Thermocoleostomius sinensis A174: one gene and its partner. The protein of the gene in region 1 binds, or shares a complex with, the protein of each later gene. Links are inferred from orthologs where the notes say so. Each region holds a gene or a part of one and is shown on either strand. Other genes may lie near its edges.

Region 1 (7,871 bases):
GGTTGCTGCATAATCTGCCTCAGCGATCGCCCTGCTTCTCGCTGCTCCGATGTCGAAAGCGGCGGCATCTCAATGCCTTGCAGCACGCCCAAGGTGACTACTTGTAAGCCTACGATCGGCACTAATGATCCAGCAAAGGTGGCAGTTAGCCAGTCCTTCGTCCAACTGGCCAGCCCTGGCCCCACAATCGCGGCCACCACGCCCCCCGCAACCACCAACGAGATTGCCTGCGCCCGAAACGACTCACTGGCAGCATCGGCCGCCGCAAACCGATAAAAGCCAACAAAGCCATTGAAGACGCCAAACAGAATCGTAGCTACGCAAAATAGCCAAAAGTGACCGATCACAGTACTAGTTACACCTAACCCGGCTCCTGCCAGACCGATGATTGTACCCAACACAAAGCCGAATCGCCGCCCGCGTTGCTTCATCAATAGCGAAGCTGGAATGGTAGTTATCATCACCGCGATCTGCAACAGCGCCAATGGTAGCGTTGCCAAGGATTTATCGGCTGCCAAACGATCGCCAATTAGGGCGGCCACGGTAAACAGAATGGTAATACTGGTCATGGCGAGGGCCTGGCAAATTACCAGCAACGCCACGTTCCTGGTTTCACGAGTCAGGGTCAAGGTCATGGATGCTTTGATTAGGGAAAACAGTTCAGACCACACAAACAACAAATTGAGATTTAAGAAACGTCGCACCTCTGCGGAATTGATCTACTATCTCATGTATTGAAGAGAGATGGTAACAACTGCGAGACTGACGGGTTGCTCCACCGACTGACAGGTATATTTTTCATGTTTTGCTGGCATTACTGAACGAGGAAAATAGGGCGAGCGTCTATGAGTGCATAAGGGTAATTTCAAATTGTCCTTATGAAGTTCATGTTTCAACTCAGCGATGCTATTCGATCTCTATATACCTTTTTATTCTCTACAAAGAACGGGATGGATACTATTGTGATGAATATAGAAACACTAAATGCACCAGAGGCTGCGCCCTCTGGGCTGGATTCTGAGCTAACTGCCCCCGATGCACTGCAAATGATGATGATGCAAATGGTGACGAGCTATTGGGTGGCGCAATCAATTTATGCTGCGGCCAAGCTGGGCATTGCCGATCACTTAGGCGATCGGGCCCAATCAACTGAGGTATTGGCTCAACTCACTGCAACTGATCCTCGATCGCTGTATCGATTGCTGCGTGCGTTGTCGAGTCTGGGAATTTTCGTTGAAACCGAACCGGGTTGGTTTGCCCTCACTCCCTTAGCTACGTATTTGCAGCGCGATCAGCCTGGTTCTGTGCGTGATGCCGCCATTATGCTCGGTGATCCAGAACATTATGCCAGTTGGGGCAACGTGATGCACAGCCTGCGCACGGGCGAAAGTGCCTTCGAAAATCTGTATGGCATGAATGTGTTTCAACACTATGCCCAAAATCCAGAGGCCGCCGCCGTGTTCGATCGGGCTATGACCAGCTTTTCATCCGTAGAAAATGTCGGCGTTGTCACGGGTTATGATTTCTCCCCAATTCACACCTTGGTAGATGTGGCGGGCGGTCACGGTAGCCTATTAGCCGCTGTGTTACACGCTAACCCTCATCTGCACGGCATTTTGTTTGAGCAACCAGCGGTGGTAGCCGGGGCAGCTTCGGTGTTGGCGTCTTATGGCGTGAGCGATCGCTGTCAAGTGGTGGAAGGGAATTTCTTTGAAGCCGTACCCACTGGAGCCGATGCTTACCTGCTCAAGCACATTGTGCATGACTGGGATGATGATCGATCGATCGAAATCTTAAAACAATGCCGACGCGCCATGACGGATAACGGTCGTGTATTGATTGTGGAACAAGTGATTCCACCGGGCAATGAACCGTTTATGGGCAAATTGCTGGATATGAATATGCTGGTGATGTGTCCGGGTGGACGTGAACGCACCGCCGCCGAATATGAGGTATTGCTGACCGCTGCTGGGTTCAAGCTGTCTCGTATTGTTCCGACGTCAACAATGGTTAGTGTTGTGGAGGGGGTGGCAGCCTTTTAACCCCAACGCCGGATTTTCGCGATAGTCTATCTCTGGCACCCAAACCTGTACTTGGCGATCGGCTGTAATTGTATACAAATACTCTACATCAGGATAATAGTGCAACCCTACCCGCAAATTAGAATAATCGTCTTCACAAATCTCAAAGCCAAATCGCACAACAATTTGGGCTACTAAACATTCTGGGGTATCGCTGATTTCACCAGAAGCGTCTCGCTCTTGCCAGAATGTGTCAAGGAATCGATTGAGAATCGGAAGTACCTTTTCGGGGGAGCCATTTCGACTTGCATAAACAATAACTGGATTACCTTCGACTAGAATATGACAAGGAATAGCGGGCATTCACAAATCTCCTTTTGAGCTTAAGCGATGAGCCGTCCGCAGAATTTGTCCAGCCAAAATAGCGGCTCCAAATCCATTGTCAATATTAACGACTCCGATGCCAGCCGCACAGGAGTTCAGCATTGTTAACAGAGCCGCCAAGCCGTTGAAGCTGGCTCCATAACCAATACTGGTAGGAACCGCAATCACTGGACAATTAGCCAAACCAGCCACAACGCTGGGTAAAGCTCCCTCCATACCAGCCACTACAATCAGCACATCTGCCTCGTCAATGACATGACGGTTATTGAGCAATCGGTGAATGCCCGCCACACCTACATCCCAAAGCCGTTTGACCCGAAATCCACACAATTCGGCCGTCACAGCGGCTTCTTCTGCGACGGGTAAATCGGCTGTTCCCGCAGACAGCAGGGCGATCGTTCCTGCATAGCGAGGTTCAAGTTGTCCAGGTTTCAGGGCACAAATACGGGCCAGCGGGTAGTAGTCCAAATCGGGAATTTGCGCTTGAACCTGAGCATAAACCTCAGGACGGATGCGCGTTGCCATCACCACCGAATTGTGCAGCCGCATGGTTCGGATAATTTGAGCAATTTGGTCGGGCGTTTTGTCTTGCCCCCAAATCACTTCTGGAAAACCTGTGCGCAGCAATCGATGATGATCAACTTTGGCGAACTCGTCGATCGGCTCAAAGTCAAAGTGTTTGAGCTTATCGAGTGCTACATCGGGACTAAGGGTTCCGGTGGCAACATCGTTGAGTAGATTGCGTAAGGCGTCAGGATTGGACACGGCGAGGAAAAGAAAAAGGTTGAAGGATAACGAATAAAAGGAAGGTGAAAGGATGGGCGCTAAAAGCGGATAGGATGCTTCCTTATCTTATTTAAGCGATCGGGTGACGCTTTTAGGGCAGGTTCAGCGCTCGTAAAGTTCTAGGGGCAAACCGTCGGGATCTTGGAAGAAGGTAAAGCGCTTGCCTGTCAAGTCATCTAGCCGAATGGGTTCAACCGCAATGCCCTGTGCGCTGAGGTCAGTGACGATCGCCTCTAAATCATTGACCTCAAAGGCTAAATGTCGCAGTCCGCAAGCTTCAGGACGGCTGGGGCGAGCGGGCGGGTCAGGAAAAGAAAATAGCTCGATCGCGTCGTTATCTCCCACTTTCAAATCCAGCTTGTAGGAACGGCGGGCGGCGCGGAAGGTTTCTTGTATCACTTCAAACCCCAGGATATTGACATAGAAATGCTTGGATTTTGCGTAGTCCGAACAGATAATAGCAACATGGTGAAAGCCGTTTGTTTTCATGTGGGAGTCTGTTTGCATTTACTGAAGGTGAACCTGAAGGTGAACCGTCTCTTCCCGATCATAGTCTTCCGATCGCAGTCTCCCCGATTAAGGAGTTTTTTAGACATCAATTTTCTAGACAAGACATAGACAAAAACTACCTATAGAGGCAGGTTTGATAACAGAACAATCGCGTGACGCCAAAGATGGCAACATCTGCCCCCATGCCACCAGGGTATGGGCAAGCTGCTTACTCACACCATTTCAGCTTTCGTCCCATTCCTGAGCAAAGCCGAAGCCTAACCTTCTATTGACACCAGCGCCCAAATTTTTTGAAAGCAGGACAATCTTTCAGCGATACCCTAGCCCTCTCCTTTGAGAGAGAATAACAAGTCTGGCTCCCTTCTCCTTGGGGAGAAGGGTTGGGGATGCGGGCAATTCCTATCTGTGTTCAGCAACGCCTCTAGACCATACTGTCCTTAAAACTGGCGTAGGAAGCGGAGATCGCTGCTGTATAAGCGGCGAATATCATCCAACTGATGCAATACTTGGGCTAACCGCTCTACCCCAAACCCCGCAGCAAATCCCGTGTATACTTCCGGATCATAGCCCACCGCTTTGAGAACATTGGGATCGACCATGCCACAGCCCATGACCTCCAGCCAGCGACCGCGCCACTGCAAATCCACCTCAGCAGACGGTTCCGTGAACGGAAAGAAACTGGGACGGAAACGAATCGGACACTCGCCAAACATTGACTCTAGAAAAATCTTGATGGTGCCGCGCAAATCGGTAAACGTCAATCCTTCGTCTACCGCCAAAATTTCAACCTGGTGGAAAACGGCGGTATGGGTTGCATCGACTGTATCACGACGATAGACCCGTCCTGGAGCTACAATCCGAACCGGTGGCTCGTTGTTCTCCATGTAGCGAATCTGCACAGAGGAAGTATGCGTGCGCAACAAGTTACCATCTGGCAAATAGAAGGTGTCTGCCATATCACGCGCTGGATGGTCGGCAGGTGTATTCAAGGCTTCAAAATTATAGTAATCTGACTCCATTTCTGGGCCTTGTGCCACTGTATAGCCCAGTCCCACAAAAATATCTACAACTCGATCGATCGTACTGGTCAGGGGATGGGTACGACCTTGGGGTTGATAGATTCCCGGCATTGTCACATCTAGAGTTTCAGCTTCCAGTTGCGCTTCAATTTGCGCTGTTTGTAGCGTCGATCGAGTCTGCTCTAGTTCTGCTTGAATCAGTTCTTTGACTTCATTAGCCAACGCACCGATGCGTGGTCGTTCAGAGGCATCTAGTTTTCCCATACCGCCCAACACTTGCGATAAGCTGCCCTTCTTACCCAAGTACTTGATGCGCAGTTGTTCCAGTTGCTCTAGGTCAGATGCAGTGGCGATCGCCCGCTGAGCTTCTTGTTTTAAGGTGGACAGTTGAGTTTCGAGATCGCTAAGCTGTGTGGTCATGCCCAGAGGAGAAAAGTGAAAAAAGTAAAAGTGAACAACGCAAAGGTGATGGTGCCATTGTATCTTGAACCAGCTTATAAAGAGAAGGGATCAAGACTGATGCAGCCCCTCAACTTCCCCAATTCTGCGGAACTTTTAAGATCGCCACTTGTCAGATCGCCAATTTCCCCAAACTTGAGGGATTGGGAGAATGAAACGTGTTGAACTGTCCGAAGTATTAAAGTTGATGATCAACAAACTTTCAACACCCCAATCCCGGCGGTGATGAGATCAGCGATCGTGCAGTTCAGAAAACTCTTGCAATTACGGGATGAAGCCGCGTCATTTTTACCGAGCTTCATGAAGTTTTTCCAAGTACACCTTGATTGGCTCGTAGATGCTTAGCACCGTGACGGGAGACGCAATCGTAGTACAGACTACTTTTTTATTGACAGGGATCAAGGTCATGCAGACAATGTAAGGCTTTCAGTACTGGTACATTTCTGACTTTTTCCTGACTTTTCTAGTGTTTCTACTTAGATAAAATCTGACTTCTTAATTTTTTCTTCTCTTGCGCAAAGCTGAGGTCTTACTGCATGCTTAAAAGCAACATCTCTGTGAAATTACGCAGTGATATTCCATAAGTCGATCGCGCTTGGGTTACATGAACGAGTTGGCGATCGAGTTTTTGCTGTTTTGATTCATCGCTTGGCAAATCAGGAGAAATTTACCATGTCAAAAACAACACTGACTGTGTTGGATGCACCAGCAACGCAAAATTCCACTAATTTTGTGCCAAACCAGTACTACGAGTATTTTGCTGGGACTCTGCGCGGTGCGCCTTATGTGCGTCGCGATAGTATCAGCAGCTTCTTTGATACGGTCGATACGACATTGTTCTTCTTCAATGGTGGTAACTTCAATGCTTCTTTAACAGGAATTCGTCCAGGTACGGACATTGATATGCGATTAATTCGCGATAATAACAATAACGGTATTGTTGATAGTTTCGATACGATAATTGCCTCTTCCCTGAGAGGAAGCAATGCAGATGAGGCAATCAATGTCAATGGTTTAGCGGCAGGTAGGTACTTCTTACAATCCTACCTTTACAGTGGACCTGGCAGCACCTACACCTTGAGGATGTCGAACACTAGAATCGGTGGTAACTTGTTGCCTGTAGAAACCAATGTTGGAATTCTGCGTGGTTTCAGACAGTTCTCTGATTCACTTTACGAACCTGGCGAGTTTGGCAATGGTTCACGTGGTGATGCGGCTGACACATTTCAGTTCTCAGTTGCTGGCCTTCGCTTTGTTAATATTACGCTCAGTGGTTTGTCTGCTGATGCTGATTTACGGCTTGTTCAAGATCGTAACCGCAACGGTGTCATTGATATTCCTGAAATTATCGCTGAATCAACCAATGCTGGCATATCTCCTGATTCTGTGACAGCTTTTCTGGGAACCGGTACTTATTTTGCTCAGGTCTATCTCTATTCCGGTACTAGCACTGGTTACACATTAAGTTTTAGCTAGTTGCCATTTAAGTTTATTTTTCTCGTCTATCTATTCGGCTATCTAATCGATCGAGTGCCTCAATAGGTCCGATCGATTCCTATTTCTTTTTAAATTTTAGTTTTAGAATTATGACTATCGTTTTACAGATCAATCATCAAACCATTACTACTGCCGACTTGTTGCCATTGCTCATTCGTTATCGAATGCTGCCTGGTCTATTACGCGAGTTGATTCTCGATCGAGCTATTGCTGACATTAAATACAGCGATACTGAACTAACTCAATGGCAACAGCGATCAGAATTTCAGGCTTCCAATATCTGTGAACAAGATAGGATTCGATCGCTAAAAATTCATTTGTTTAAGCAACAACAGTGGGGCAACCAACTAGAAACCTATTTTGTTGAGCGGCAACGTTCACTCATGCAGGTAGTCTACTCACTAATCCGCACACCCGATCGCGATATAGCTTACGAACTATATTTTCGTCTTCAAGCTAATGAACAATCGTTTGCCAACCTCGCCGCCCAGTACTCGCAAGGCCCAGAGGCAGAAACAGGTGGATTAGTCGGCCCAGTAGAATTAGGAACGTATCATCCCGATTTTGCTCAGTTACTAGCCAATTGCCCGCTTGGCGTCGTGTCTCCACCGTTGCAACTGGATGATCGGTTTGTGGTTTTGCGGGTAGAAGCACGCATTCCGGCTCAACTCGATGCAACAGTGCAGCAGCGACTTCTAGATGAGCAATTGGAACACTGGCTTTCTGAACAAATGCAATCGATTGAGCTTCTGCCATCTCATCGCAACGCAATCTAATATCGCCATCAACTTTACCTGACTAGCTGCTGTTATGAGTGGGCATTCTCGATCACGCCACCCCCTAACAATAAATCTCCTTGATACCACACCGCCGCTTGTCCGGGCGTCACGCTGATTTGCGGCTTGTCAAACACCACCTTCACCCGATCGCCCTGTCCATCTTCACTGAGCGGAATCACCGTACAAGGAACAGCCGTCGCTCGATAGCGGATTTGCACTTCAGCACGAATTGGGGCAGTTGGAGGTGCGATCGACACCCAATTCACCTGCTGCACTATGCAGTCGTTGGTTTGAATCGCTTCGCGATCGCCCACAATCACCTGATTTCTGCCAGCATCAATGCCAATCACATACAACGGTCGTTCCGCGGCAATGCCAATCCCTCGACGTTGTCCAATTGTGTAATGGTGAATGCC
Region 2 (8,045 bases), 1.8 Mb from region 1 along the record:
GGATCGACCCCCAGAGAAGTGGGAGCAAAGATGCTAATTCCAGAAACAGGGAACCCGATTGATACCATTGGCGGTGGCGCAGGAGAAGCAAAAGTCTGTCAACAAGCGCGATCGGTGCTGCAAACTGGAAAAAACCAATTCGTGGAGATTGATTTGTCGGGTGCATCTCAGCGTCCTGTCGAGGGCGTGTGTGGCGGTTGGATGCAGGTTTGGTTGGAACGGTGGTCGGGTGAGGCTGCCATCGATCTCGCTCAGCAAATTGTGCAGCAGTTGCAGGTGGGGCAACCGGGGATATTGGTGACGCCATTGACGGCAGAGCGATCGTCCTATTTGGTTTCGTCGCTGCCAGAGGTGACAACACCTGTGATCCGATCAGCCCCTTCCAGCCCCTGCAAGCCTCTGGATACCTCTGCTAAGGGCGCGGATGCATCTCACCTGGCGCTGTTGGCACCGTTGCCCCTGCCTCCTGTTCTCTTAATTGGAGGAGCAGGTCACGTAGCAGTACCACTTGCCCAAATAGCTCACCTCTTGGGATTTCAAGTAATCGTGCAGGACGATCGCCCGGATTTTGCCTGTGCCGATCGCTTTCCTGGCGGAACTGTGCTCTGGGCGCAACCCATCGAGTCGATTGTTGAACTTCCGCCTCCTGCCCGTTTGTATATTGCCTTGGTGACACGGGGATACCAATACGATTTAGCCGCCCTACAGCACCTACGCCAATTACTCGACCCATCCTTTCCTCGTTACATCGGCATGATTGGCAGCAAAAGACGAGTGCAGTGTGTGTGGCAAGCGCTTCAGCGATCCACTGGTTCATCCAGTTGGTTCAACCAACTTCGTGCTCCGATCGGTCTGGATATTGGAGCATTGACCCCGGAAGAAATTGCCGTCAGCATTTGCGCCGAACTCATTCAGGTGCGACGTGGCGGAACAGGTCAGCCGTTGTCACTGGGGTTCAACCCCACCGAATGGTCGATTGTTCACCCCCCGCGATCGATTCCCCAATCCATTCAAGTATCATGCTTCTATGAAGACTCCACATGGCAGCACCACCAACAGCAGCAACAGTCCTAGCGCAGGCAAGATGAGTTCAACTCCAACCTGCAACTCCCGACTTCCAACTTCTGCTTCTGATGGCACCTCTAGGTGTGATGCGGTGGCTGACTCTACATCTGACAGCAATGGCAGTGAATATGCGATCGTCTTGGCGGCCGGAGCATCCACTCGTATGGGAACGTGCAAAGCGTCTCTACCCTGGCATGATAGTCAAACCCTATTGACCTATCAACTGTCTCAGTTGCTTCTGGCAACTATTACCCCTGTGGTCGTTGTGGGAACACACAATGCTTACCTACAGGAAACTTGTCCGGCATATGTGCAAGTCGTTGTCAACCCGGATACCACTCGCGGCAAAATTAGTTCGATCTTAACGGGTCTGGCAGTCCTGCCAACTCAGCTACAAACCTTAATTATTTCAGCCGTTGATCAACCCCGATCGACCACTATTTATACCCAGTTGCTTCAAGCCCATCGACAATCAACAGCTCCCATCACCTTGCCGGTCTACGGCGATCGCCGAGGACACCCGCTGCTACTTTCTGGTGAGTTGCGATCGGAATTACTCGCTCTGTCAGAGCAAACCTTGGGACTACGACAGCTTGTGCAACAATATTCGGCTCAGCTTCAGTTGGTTGAGTTTCAAACGCCGGAGGTACTGCTGGACTTGAATACTCCTGAAGAGTATCACCACTCAATCGTCAAACAGGCTGTGGTCTACTCCAAAGCAAACACATCAGCCACAACATGACTACCATCAATCACCCGATCGGGGTTAGGCGAGTCATATACAATCAAGACGCCTTTGGGCTGTCCCGATCGCTGCCACAGTGCCACTCCTTCGGCTTTGTCAGTTCCGCGACCGTGAGGAATGTCAAACACAGTTGTAAGTCGCGTAGCTTGGTCAGAAAAGCTGTCGTTGGGCAGCATCCAAACATCGCTGAGTCGAAATAGCCGCAACGTCCCATCCAAATCCATCGTGGGGCCAGCCAAGATTAGCAAGTCCTCTCCATCAAGGCAAAGCTCTCGAATTCCTAATCCATCCAGATCTAAGAAATGCCGACGATATAGACTGCCATCACGATTAGGTTTCAGGGCTAAGCGTCCGGGTTCAGGCTCGTCAAGCTCTAGCTCTAACATCATGGCAATGCCACGCAAAACCGGCCCCCGCAAGCCAAGCAGGATTCGATTTTGTTGCGTCACCAATCCTTCAATATCAAATCCGTTGTCCTTGCCCGGCAGAGGACGAACCTGCGGCAGCGGTTCAGCTAAAAAGGGTGCGAGGTACTCGTCTTGCTTCAGCACCGTTATCAATTCATTGCCGTCTGGCGTTTTTTGTAAATAGGCGGCTTTCTGGGTGGCGGTAGCAACTAACTGATTATCAACCAGCGGAATTCGGGCTAACAGATAGCGGTTTGGGTCAGTGTTAATGACTTTTAGGTTCTCGACTTTTCCTTTTTTGACCTTTTTGCGTTTGGTTCCATGAGACCCGACTAGCCATAGCGCATCTGCCGTGCAGTCCAATCCTTCAATGTCTACCTCACCCACTGCATCATCAAAATCAGCCAGCAGGGTACTTAGTTCAAAACTGACAGAATTGCCAACTGTCCAATCGTCGATCGTCGCCAACCGCACAATCGCATTTTCCTCGTCGGAAGCTGTCCAGAGATATCCATTGGCAAAAGCAGCCGTTGACAAATCTTGGTGAAACCGATCGCGGTCAAAGCGTAAAATAACCTGATGCAATAGTGCTCCTACCGACATGCCACCCCTCCTGAACACAATGAGCCGAATACTGAACTGAACACTGAGCCGACAAAAAACCCGGCAGACGTATAACCTACCGGGTGGACAAACTGCTTAGGTATATCAGGTAAGCTCTACTTTACTAAAGCCCCTTGGTAATCACATCACCCTTTTGGGTGATTACATTGAATCGGTCTATCCTCTCTAGCAACTGCCTCGTTGCAGAAGCAATCCCTAAAGCTTGCTTTTAAAGAAACAGTCAAGAGGATGAAAGTAGATCACTTTTGCAGTAAAAGTAGGTGATTTCATTTTTACCGACAAAGGGAATCAAAAAGCGAACAGTTTAGCTGCGCAATTCTGCCTGGAATTTTTCTTCCAATGCTTCTCGCACTTTTTGATGCACGGGTTCCACATCGTCATCGGTAAGCGTTCGATCGACTGCTCGATAGACTAACCGGAAGGCAAGGCTGCGCTTTCCAGCAGGCACATTGGCTCCGCGATATTCATCAAATAGTTCCACCGATTCCAAGAGCGTTCCTGCTACTTGTCGAATTGATCGCTCAATTTCTGCTACTGAGAATTTCACTGGTGCGAAGAAAGCAATATCGCGATCGGAAGCAGGATAGGCAGAGAAGGGTTGGAAGAGGGACGCCAAGCTATCCTCTTGAATCATTGACTCCAGCATGACATCTAGATTGAATTCAAATACATAGACTTCATCGGGTAAGCCACGCTGTTGCCGAAACTGAGGATGTAATTGTCCGAACGTGCCCAATCGATCGCCATTGATCCACAGCGACGCTGTACGACCTGGATGCAGGATGGGGTTACGGCGATCGGGCTGATATTCCACCGTCAGGCCCAGCCGTTGAAACACACTTTCTAACCTCCCCTTCGCTTCAAACCAGGATAGGGGTTGTTCTCGACCACCCCGCACCCAACGCCCCCGCGTAGCATCGCCGCCCATGATACCAGCCGCTACATCGCTTTCATAAAAACCATTTTCTTCGCGCCAGAATACCCGTCCTATCTCAAACGCATTCAGGGGTCCGTTGCCCTGCTCTAGGTTGTACTGGAACGCATCAATTAACCCTGTCAACATCTCGGTGCGCAACGCTGAATATTCTACGAACAGCGGATTGGCCAACGACACTTGATTTTCTTCGGTTGGCTTCACCAGTGAATAGTGAATCACTTCGGTTAATCCGATCGCCCGGAATGCCGCATGAATTTGACGCAACGCTAATTGATCATCCGGCAAATAGCCTGCCTCGGTTTTGCCTGGCAATGTATCGCAGAAGTTGTCATAGCCATAGAGCCGTGCCACTTCTTCAATTAGATCAATTTCTCGTTCTAAATCTCGATAGCGATAGGGGGGAATGGTGACGCTCCAATCACCGGGCTGTTCAGCGGGCAGCAACTCACAGCCGAGGGCCGTCAACACCCGTTCCACATCGCCCGCTTGCAGTTCGCCAATGTCTTCTTCGGAAGGAGTAGACCCATTAGCTTGAGGATTGCCATGTAGATAGATGGGCCCCAGGATCTGATTGATTCGCTCTAGGCGCAGTTCGATCGTGCGGCTGGTCAAAGCTTGATCAGGGCGATGGTCAGCGATGACTTGCGTTTCTATCGTTCCTCCGGCCAGTTCCGTAATCAATTGCAGGGCCCGGCGACAAGCAATCTCCAACTCTGCTTGATTAACCCCCCGTTCATAGCGGGTCGAGGCTTCCGTACGCAAAGCCTGCGATCGAGCCGAACGTCGGGTGGTGACAGAATCGAAAATAGCCGCCTCCAGCACCAAATTTTTTGTATCAGCACCGACTTCTGTGTCCTCACCGCCCATTTGCCCCGCCAAGGCCACGGGTCGGTCGTTGGCCGTAATCAGCACGGCTTGCTCTTGCAATGTGCGTTCCTGACCATCTAACGTGGTTAAGGTTTCTCCTGATCGAGCAAAGCGAACGCCGATTGTCAGAGTTTTGCCACCTGCAACGGCTTGCAACCGATCGCGATCAAAGGCATGAAGCGGCTGTCCCCATTCCAGCAGCACATAGTTGGTGACATCAACAACGTTATTGATGGGGCGAATCCCGGCTGCCTGCAATCGCTGCTGAAGCCATAGAGGAGACGGCGCGATCGTGACTCCGGTGATGCTAGTGCCAATGTAAATGGGACACGCTTGCGGCTCGGTAATTTTAATTGCTAGATTCTTCCCTGCGGATTTGACCAGAACGTCAGGCACGATCGGCAATTTCAATTGGGCACCCGTCAAGGCTGCTACTTCCCGGGCAATTCCCACCATACTAAGAGCATCGGCTCGGTTGGCCGTAGAGGTCAGATCGAGCACCACATCGTCTAAACCCAGATATGGACGCGCATCACTACCCACGGGTAAATCTGCGTGGGGAAAAATGTGAATGCCTTCCGATTCTTTAGCTAAGCCGACTTCAGCCAGCGAACAAATCATCCCTTCTGAGGGGACATCCCGCAGTTTACGCGGCTTGATCTTCAAGTCAATGTTGGGCAGGTAGGTGCCGATTGTTGCCACTGGAACAAAAACATCGGCACGCACGTTGGCCGCACCGCACACGATCGTGGAGGGCGTTTCGGCTCCAATATCCACGGTGCACACACTTAGCTTATCCGCATTGGGATGAGGTTCCCGTTTCAGTACCTTTCCAATGACCACCCCGTCGGCCCAAGCGCGGCGATCTTCAATCTCTTCGACTTCAAAGCCAGCCATCGTCAGTCGATCGGCTAATTCTTCTGGGGCGATCGTAATATCTACCAGTTCTCGGAGCCAGTTCAAAGAGATGCGCATTGCCCGCTTTTCTTTCCTCAGTCAAAGTAGAAGGTTTTAACGTAACGTTTCGTCAACTTCACCATTCTATCCTTATCAGGAAGGATGACGGATCAAGCAAGGAATGAAGTTTTAGCTGAATCGTGAAGCAAGGAGGGCTGTGCCATCAAGCGGCTCTGTTACCACGTCCAACGCACCCGATCGTGGCGACAGTCAAGATAACAAAGCAGCGGGTACTGGGTATAGCGGCCGAGTCCACCCGGCCACCAAGGGTCGAGGGCATAATAAATCTGGTTGCCAGTTAAACCATCACAGTAGAATTCAATGGCATCGCCAAGCTCATGACGTCGATCGAGTGCTCCAACCATTCGTTGATTTACATCAGGACTCACTTTCGAGGCATCATACCATCGCAGAATCTGAAAGGGACGGTGGATTCGATCGCACGCGTGTTGAGCCGCTTTAGCCATGCGCTCGATCGCCTCGACCGTTGCCAAGTTAGGAGGAGCGTGTTTTCCGCCTTGGGTAGCCTCTGCCCACGTGAAACTGCCATTGGGTACAATTGCTGCATGCAGTTGAATGGTCTCTGGCGTCCAAGTCATAGGCCGGGGAGGGAGGGCGATCGGCTGTGGAGCGAAGGGAGCATCCGGGGAAGTGCGATGAGCCGTTTCCATGCGGCGTACCTGCTCAAGCAGTTCCTGAATCGCACCGCTGCGATCGTCTAGCCCCTGCCAAAGCTGCACCAAGCGAATCAGGGCTTCCCGCTGCGATTGTGTCGCTGCAAACTCCACTGGTGTTCGTCGAATGAACTCCAGCAACGCCCGATCGATCTGCGCAGCCGCATCAATTAATGCCGCTTGATCGGGATTGCTGGCAGTCAAGACCTGCGCATCAATTCCCAATTCTTTCAGCACCAAGGTTCGACTCTCTAGTTCGTGCCAAACCCGGTAGGTTTCCGTGAGGGCATAGCGCTGTTCTCCTTGACCTCGATAGCGACGAGAAACAGACTGGGCAAACGCTATCAAGGCCGAATCGATCGCACAGATCTCGACTTCGGCAGCGGTGTTTGTGGACAGAGACAAAATCGTGGCCCGGCGAGAAGGCAGTTGTCGCCATCGTTGCACCAGCCGAATCAATGCCTCTCGCTGGTGAGGATAGCCCGCAAATGATGACGACAGTGGTTGCACAGCCTGGATCAGCCGATCATCCAGGGTTCTGTCCTCTCCATTGCCCTCACGGGAATCGGATTGATTGGATTGACTCTCTGATTGACTCGATGACAGCAGCGATGCCACGATCGCCGGACGCGAGTCGAGTTTACGCCAAATCCGCAGAGCTTCCAATAAGGCTTCTCGTTGATAGGACAAGCCCACATAATGACGAGTGATGTGTTCAACAAACTGCTGTAGGGCCCCATCCAAATAGGCAACCGTAGATGGAGCGTGCTCGGTGTCTGAGCTTGCAGACTGTTCAATCACCAAACTGTCTAGATAGGCTTGAATGAGGGTGGGGCGATCGCAAGCTTCCAGACGAGCTGCCACCAAATCATTGGCAGGTGGATTGTAGCCATTGGCAATGACTCCTAGAAAGCGATCGCTATAGCGTCCTTGCGTTGGTTCCCAAAACTCTTCTCCTTTCCATCCTTGCGCCACCAGCTTATCTGTCAGGCTGCGAATGGTGTTAGCGGCAAATTGTACTTGCTCTGGAAACGTACTAACTTGCTCCAAAGCGATACGATTGGCAGGCGCAATTCCTAACCCAACCTCGCCATCATTGAGTTGAGGCTGTTGATGCACCCGGTATAGGGCTGCCAGAATTGGCTGATGAATTCCAGTTCGCTCTGCTTCTTGCAAAAAATAGTGGTTGCGATGAGCAGCATTGAGTCCTGCCATAACCATCCAGAAATTGGTGAACGTGGGTGTCCTGATCCTTTCATCATGAACCTGCTAAATACTAGATGAATTTGCAGAGAACGCATCACCTTCTTGCAAAGTTGTGCAAACCTTGATTGCTGCAATTATTCTGGCGTACTTGCCAAGAGCGCTCTTAATAGAGTTGAATCGTGATCTATGTGGCACAATCTAGCCAAAAGCCTGGCTAACTCTGTATTTCAAAATTAGTGGAATTTGCGTGATACATTTTTCCTGAAGTGACCTACACTATGGCATCATTCATCCACAATCGATCGAACTGTACGGGAGTTTATGGACACTGTTGTGACAATTGAAGAAATCTTAAATTTAGCAGGACAATTATCCCTACCGGATAAGGTGCGGTTGATTGAAGAAATCGCTCCTCAGATCACCCGCGATTTGGTGTCTTCTCCGGTAACACCTCGCAAATCTCTGCTGGGTGTGTGGCGAGGGCTTGATACGATCGAAGCAGAATTGGCAGAAGCGCGACGAGAGATGTGGACAAATTTTCCCAGACGCGGAAGCTAAGAAGG

The links.
Region 2: the proteins of pheS (region 1) and pheT are in contact, whole or in part, in a crystal structure (PDB 6P24), measured with the Escherichia coli proteins. The link is inferred for Thermocoleostomius sinensis A174 from one-to-one orthologs.

Annotation. Positions count from the first base shown.
Region 1 is NZ_CP113797.1:735,491-743,361, reverse strand. What follows is about bases 3,140-6,081. They hold pheS (phenylalanine--tRNA ligase subunit alpha), read right to left. Parts: upstream 5,141-6,081; coding sequence 4,139-5,140; downstream 3,140-4,138. Other genes in these bases: OXH18_RS03140 (pre-peptidase C-terminal domain-containing protein), read left to right, coding at 5,852-6,081; gloA2 (SMU1112c/YaeR family gloxylase I-like metalloprotein), read right to left, coding at 3,294-3,680; larB (nickel pincer cofactor biosynthesis protein LarB), read right to left, coding at 3,140-3,170. Also shown: OXH18_RS03170 (MFS transporter), read right to left, coding at 1-704; OXH18_RS03165 (methyltransferase), read left to right, coding at 1,047-2,042; OXH18_RS03160 (histidine kinase), read right to left, coding at 2,001-2,384; more of larB, read right to left, coding at 2,385-3,139; more of OXH18_RS03140, read left to right, coding at 6,082-6,655; OXH18_RS03135 (peptidylprolyl isomerase), read left to right, coding at 6,766-7,452; tRNA 2-thiouridine(34) synthase MnmA, read right to left, coding at 7,485-7,871.
Region 2 is NZ_CP113797.1:2,491,843-2,499,887, forward strand. Bases 2,884-5,999 are described here. They hold pheT (phenylalanine--tRNA ligase subunit beta), read right to left. Parts: upstream 5,621-5,999; coding sequence 3,146-5,620; downstream 2,884-3,145. Other genes in these bases: OXH18_RS10795 (peptidase M15A), read right to left, coding at 5,779-5,999. Also shown: OXH18_RS10775 (XdhC family protein), read left to right, coding at 1-1,074; OXH18_RS10780 (nucleotidyltransferase family protein), read left to right, coding at 1,157-1,807; OXH18_RS10785 (DUF3616 domain-containing protein), read right to left, coding at 1,774-2,820; more of OXH18_RS10795, read right to left, coding at 6,000-7,491; OXH18_RS10800 (hypothetical protein), read left to right, coding at 7,804-8,040.